Regions from separate parts of the Bacillus lumedeiriae genome, predicted to be linked through region 2. Evidence: predicted binding sites of a transcription regulator. Region 2 holds the regulator's gene; the other holds the start of a gene.
The links. The regulator LexA, encoded in region 2, represses DNA repair genes until DNA is damaged. The targets are predictions, from matches to a motif close to CGAACATATGTTCG.

Region 1 (3,424 bases), on a different contig from region 2:
GTGTAGCAGACACGTAGACAATCTGATGAACATGATCTTCGAATTCTTCAAATCTTAACGGCCGGTTATCTTTGGCGGATGGCAGGCGAAAACCATGATCGACGAGCACTTGTTTGCGCGCTTGGTCGCCGTTGAACATGCCGCGGATTTGTGGAAGCGTCACGTGAGACTCATCAACAACAATTAAAAAATCATCTGGAAAATAATCGAGAAGCGTATACGGTGTAGACCCCGGCGGCCGCAAGGTTAAATGCCGGGAATAGTTTTCAATGCCTGAGCAAAAGCCCATTTCCCGCATCATTTCCAAATCATAACGCGTTCGCTGCTCCAAGCGCTGTGCCTCCAGCAATTTATTTTCTTCACGTAAAATAGCCAGCTGTTCTTCCAGCTCCTTTTCAATATTTCCGATCGCGATTTTCATTTTTTCCTCACGTGTAACGAAGTGGGACGCCGGGAAAATAGCGACATGCTCACGATCCCCTAAAACTTCTCCAGTTAAAGCATCTACTTCACGAACCCGATCAATCTCATCTCCGAAAAACTCCACACGGATACAATGTTCATCGCGGGACGCCGGGAAAATTTCCACCACATCCCCACGGACCCGGAATGTTCCACGCTTGAAATCAATATCATTCCGCTCATACTGAACATCGACTAATTTACGAAGCAGCTCGTTGCGTTCAATTTCCATTCCAGTCCGTAAAGAAACAACAAGATCACGATATTCTTCCGGAGAACCTAAGCCGTAAATACAAGAAACACTAGCAATAATAATGACATCATTCCGCTCAAATAAAGACGATGTAGCCGAATGGCGAAGTTTATCAATTTCATCATTAATGCTCGCATCTTTTTCAATAAACGTATCTGTCTGGGGAACATATGCTTCCGGCTGGTAATAATCGTAATAACTGACAAAGTACTCAACCGCATTGTTCGGAAAAAACTCTTTAAATTCGCTGTACAGCTGGCCGGCGAGCGTCTTATTATGGGCGATGACAAGTGTCGGTTTGTTTACTTCTTTAATAACGTTAGACACAGTAAACGTTTTACCTGTTCCTGTCGCCCCAAGCAGTGTCTGATGTTTCTTCCCTTCTTTAATTCCAGAAACGAGCTCAGCGATCGCCTTTGGCTGATCCCCCTGCGGACTATATTTCGAGACAATTTCAAATTCGTTTTTCACCATCCAACCCCCTGGTCTTCTTACAAATATACTTACTCTTTCACCGATGAACGTTCCTGTTAAAGCTTGTTCCGATTTCCAATGTTAGTAATCATAGTTCCCATTTTAGCATAATTAAAACGCTGATGGCTATTAATAAACGCACGTATGTTCTGCTTGATTTCCATAAAAAAAACCAATCCGGTGATCGGAAAGGTTTTTTCTATTCCCCTGTTTATTTCTGCTGAAGGTACTCTCTTTCTGCTCCAATCAGCGAAGCAGCGGATTCAACAATCATCATTAACATAGCCTTTCTACAAAATATCGAGCCAAATTTTAATGGCTGTTGCGGTAATCAAAATGATTAACAGCCATTGCAGCCACTTCGTATTCATTTTCTGTCCAACTTTTGCACCGAGAGGGGAAGCAATCAAACTGGCAATGACGGCAATGAGTGCTGGAAGCCACAGCACTTGCCCCGTTAGGAGCTTTCCTCCCGCTGAACCGATTGAGGAGAGAAACGTAATCGCTAAAGAACTAGCAATCGTCATTCTCGTAGGGATTTTTAAAACAGTGAGCATGATTGGCACGAGCAGGAAAGCCCCTCCTGCTCCAACAACTCCTGCTCCAACACCAACGAGGAAAGCAAGTATAGCAGCGAGCCATTTATTAAATGAAACATTTTCAGCCGACCGGGAATCGATGCCTTTCTTCGGCAAAAACATCATCATCACTGCCAAAGCAGCTAAAATGCCATATATGACATTCACCATCGTCTCTTCCATGCTGCTAGAGAAGAACCCTCCTAAAAAGCTTCCCGCTAATACAGCAACACCCATATATCCAATTAATGTTTTGTTTAAGTAATCGCTTTTCCGGTAGGCCCATACACCGGCAATCGTAGAAAAAAACACTTGAATGGCTGTCACACCAGCCACTTCATGAGGGCTAAAAGCGACAAACCCAAGCAGTGGAGGGATATATAAAAACAGCGGATAATTAATAATCGCACCGCCGACTCCGACCATTCCCGATAAGAATGATCCAGCGAACGCGATTAAAAAAATGGCTGCTATCCATCCTATCGACCAATCCATCGGCTTCTCCTCTCCTTTCCTATTTCTCTATCTTCTACTACTTGATCGCTCATATCAAACCCCTTTAACAAGCATTCTATTTTTAATAATGACCTGAGCAGTAAAACACATATATAACACATGACCATTTTTACTAGCAGGGGTATATTTCTTTTCAAAAAATTAACGGCTCTTCACTAAAAGATTCACCGCTTCTTTCACAAGGATATCTGTCTGCTCTCCTTGTTCAATATGATCGCGAAGGCACTTCTCCAAATTTTGGCTGACTACAAGTCCCATCGTTCGGCTGACAGCGCTTTGGACTGCACTTAGCTGTGTAACGACAGCTGCACATTCTACTTCCTCTTCCATCATCCGCAGCACACCGCGCACTTGACCCTCGATACGTTTTAGGCGATTTTGTAACTCTTTTTCATACTTCACAAATAACCACCTCCGTAAGTGATGAAAAAGAGGCTGACTCAAAAGGGCATGATGCTTTGTTTTTGAGCCAGCCTTCTAGTCATTATTTAAGCAGCTTCATGACGGCATCAGGATCATATCCAAGCACCCATTGGCCATTAATTTCCGTCTGCGGCACTCCCATTTGGCCGGTTGTTTCTACGAGACGCTGTGCTGCTTCCCGATCCTGTTGAACATTTACCTCTGTAAAAGGAACATTTTTCTCCTGTAAAAAATTCTTCATCATTGTGCAATATGGGCATGTATTTGTTGAGTACACCGTTACTTTATTCATGTTTATTCCTCCTTGTTATGAATACACAATTTCTCCGTTTGCTTTCTTCCAGCTGGCAAAGCCGCCTTCTGCGTTTTCAATGTTTTTGAACCCTTTCGCCTGCAGCAAGCTTGTGCCGATCGCAGAGCGGGCACCAGATTGGCAATGGACAATAATTTTTTTATCCTGTGGCAGGTGAGCTATTGCCTCTTCTAAATAACCAAGCATATGATGATGGGCAGTTGGCAGGCGGCCCGCCTCCCACTCCTGCTGCTGACGGATATCAATGACGTACACATCATCCTTATCATATTGAGCTTTTAACTGTTCGACGTCAATATTTGTATACTTCTCAAGCGTTTCCACTTCACTGATCACAGCCGGGCTCGCAAAAGAAACAATTTTGTCAAGACCAATAGATTGGAGAGACTTCTGAATCTCTATCTG
Region 2 (3,424 bases):
GCAATTGACCACAAGCTTAATGAATGGGACGTTGATTTTGCAGTTTGGTGCAGCTATAAATACTTAAACAGCGGGCCGGGCGGTGTTGGGGGATTGTATGTGAACAAGAAACATTTTGGAAGGACACCTGGGCTTGCCGGCTGGTTTGGTTCCCGCAAAGATAAGCAATTTGACATGGAGCATACATGGACGCCTGCTGAACATGCAGGGGCTTATCAAATGGGGACACCTCACATATTAAGCGCAGCACCGTTGCTTGGTTCACTCGAAATCTTTGAAGAGGCTGGAGTGGAGAATCTTCGCAAAAAATCTTTAGACATGACGAGATATATGATGGACCTCATCTCATATGAATTAAAAGGAATGGGGTTTGTATTTGGAAATCCTCTGGAAGACGGGCGGCGCGGAGGGCATATTTATTTAGAGCATAACGAAGCTGCACGAATTTGCAAAGCGTTGAAAAAGAATGGAGTCATTCCTGACTTTCGGGCACCAAACGGCATTCGACTTGCACCAGCAGCCCTTTATAATACGTATGACGAGATATGGAGAGCTGTTCACATATTAAAGAGAATCATGGAAGAAGGGCAGTATAAACAGTTTGAAAATAAACGGGAAACGATTGCGTAAACAAAGGAAATATCCGATGAATGAGGAGAATAAGCTGTTTTTATCCCTGTCACATGTGTTGGCGGGGATTTTTAGTGTTGTGAGCAAGTGACAGAAAGTCTCTTTTCCTTTTCTTGCATATAATAATGTACTGAAAGATAGAGGGGAGAGGTGCGGTATGAAGAAAATGATGAATGATTATCTAGCCTGGTATTATTTAGCGGATGCACAAATAAGGAATGGAAAATTCGATCAGGCTTTGGTTTCTATTCATTATGCACTGTCGTTTTCTGTCCCATATCCATTTAAGGCAAAACTGCTCGACATGCAGGTACAATTAAAGGAGATACAAAGACAAAACAACCCCAAAAAATAAATAGTAAGAGTGTGGATAAGGAACGAAAATGGGGATAGAAAAAGGGAGTAGTAGACGAGTATTATGCGATTATATGTAATGTTAAATGTAACAGGCGTTACACTCCCTTTGGCTTCAAAGGCACAAAGGGTTTTTTTTGATTATAGAATGATTTCTATGAAAATACTCATATCCTATCGTGCACGTTCATATGATACATTAACCTATCATTCTATTAACCTTTGAAAAGTAACAAGGAGCTGCCCAAAACAAAACTGTTAGGCCATTAGGAGGCCGCTCCTTGACAGGGTATTAATGGATATGTCTGTAGACACCGATCACTTTTCCAAGAATGGTAGCGGACGGAAGAATAATCGGCTCCATAGATGAGTTTTCGGGTTGAAGACGAATGTAATCTTTTTCTTTAAAGAAACGTTTTACAGTTGCTTCATCTTCTTCCGTCATTGCCACGACAATCTCGCCGTTTTTTGCGGTCTGCTGCTGGCGGACGACTACGTAGTCACCGTTTAGAATACCTGCTTCAATCATGCTGTCACCCATAATTTCAAGCATAAATACATGTTCATCGGCCGGTGCAAGACGCTCTGGTAATGGAAAGTATTCTTCAACGTTTTCGATTGCTGTAATTGGTATTCCGGCTGTGACTTTTCCAATTAAAGGGACGTTGACTACATTTTGTTTCGGAACTGTATCCTCCATCTCTAATACCTCAATCGCACGCGGCTTAGTTGGATCACGGCGGATTAAGCCTTTGCTTTCTAAGCGGGCAAGGTGCCCATGAACAGTTGAACTAGATGCCAGCCCGACTGCTTCACCTATTTCCCGTACTGAAGGAGGGTAGCCTTTCGTTTTGACCTCAAGCTTTATAAAGTTCAAAATATCCTGCTGCCTTTTCGATAATTTTAGCATTCTTCTGCACCTCGTGAGTTTATCTCTTTTTTTATATTATAACATGACACTTTTTAGGATACAAACATAAGTTCGAATGAAACCTTGACTGAAACAAATGTTCTTATTACAATAATATCAATAAGCGAACGAACATTCGTTTGAAAGGAGATTCCTAATGATGAAAGCATTTGTTAAAGAGAATTCTTTTGTTCTTTTATTTATGGCTGTTACAATAATAGCAGGAATCATACTAATCTTTAGCATAAGTGAAGAACAGCATTCTTATAAAGAAATTGTCGTGCAGGAAGGGGATTCTCTGTGGAGCATCGCCGGACAATACAATAAAGTGAATGGAATGGATGAAGAGGACTTTATTATGTGGGTACAAAAAGAAAATAAGCTGCGTTCTGCTAAAATAGTCCCAGGAGATACGCTGATTATACCAATCGCTTCATCCTCAGCCTATCTAGACAAAGAAGTTGCATTTAAAGGAGAGTAATTTCAGGTGAGAGCTATTATTTATTGTCGTGTCAGCACAAAGAAAGAGGCACAGGCAACGTCGCTTGAACGGCAGGAGGAGGAATTGCTCAGTCTTGCTTCGAGAAAAGGATATGAAGTAGCTGCTATCGTAAAAGATCAAATCAGCGGCTATGACTTGGACAGACCGGGTATGCTCCATGTGCTGGATTTAATTAAAAAAGAGCCCATTGATGCTGTGCTGATCCAAGATGAAACAAGAATTGGAAGGGGAAACGCAAAAATAGCGTTATTGCATTGTCTGTTTAAAGAAGGAGTGAAAGTCTTCAGCATTGCGGACGATGGGGAATTACAGCTGTCTGAATCAGATTCGATGGTGATGCAAATTGTTAGTATGGTAGAGGAATATCAGCGGAAAATTCACAATTTGAAAATAAAGCGCGGGATGAAACGAGCGGTGAAAAATGGCTTTCGTCCTGAGGAGAACCTGAAAAATAGGGGGAATCCAGCTGGCAGGGAAAGAAAAGAAGTACCGATGGAAGAGATCATCCGTCTGCGCCGAAATGATCTTACTTTTGATGAGATTGCGGCTACACTAAGAGGATTCGGCTATCAAGTATCAAAAGCAACTGTACATAGACGATTTAAGGAGTATATGGAGCAAGAGGATGAAACAATTAAATAGGCAACCTTCTTGTTTCTCTATTTCTTTTTTTATAGAATAGAGGTCATAATGAAAAATAACGAAAGGAGAGTCTGCTGCGTGCTTCTTAATAGTAAGAAGATGAATCACTCAGCAGCAACTACTTATGCTTTCTCCAGATAAACTTGCCCGTATTAATGAACTTTCAAAGAAATCAAAAGCGGAAGGATTGACCGCTGAAGAAGCAACAGAGCAGGCCAATCTGCGTCAAGAATATTTAAAAGTTTTTCGTTCATCTATGAAAAATACAGTGGAAACTGTTCGTATTTTTGATCCGGAAGGCAATGAAGTAACACCGAAGAAAGTTCAGGACATTCAAAAACGGAAAAAAATGCATTAAAAGGCCGGTTTCACCGGCCTTTCAGTTT

Region 1: a site for LexA is predicted at 1,327-1,340, ahead of uvrB (excinuclease ABC subunit UvrB). Genes of this name have one in related genera too.

The regions. Positions count from the first base shown of each region.
Region 1 covers NZ_JAUIYO010000003.1:206,182-209,605, forward strand. The annotation lists gene uvrB (excinuclease ABC subunit UvrB) at 1-1,186, opposite strand, end outside; gene QYG89_RS07220 (sulfite exporter TauE/SafE family protein) at 1,480-2,262, opposite strand; gene QYG89_RS07225 (metal-sensitive transcriptional regulator) at 2,425-2,685, opposite strand; gene QYG89_RS07230 (glutaredoxin family protein) at 2,768-2,998, opposite strand; gene QYG89_RS07235 (rhodanese-like domain-containing protein) at 3,014-3,424, opposite strand, start outside.
Region 2 covers NZ_JAUIYO010000002.1:358,064-361,487, forward strand. The annotation lists gene kynU (kynureninase) at 1-630, shown strand, start outside; gene QYG89_RS05255 (hypothetical protein) at 788-985, shown strand; gene lexA (transcriptional repressor LexA) at 1,277-1,894, opposite strand; gene yneA (cell division suppressor protein YneA) at 2,052-2,375, shown strand; gene QYG89_RS05270 (YneB family resolvase-like protein) at 2,382-3,038, shown strand; gene QYG89_RS05275 (DUF896 domain-containing protein) at 3,163-3,396, shown strand.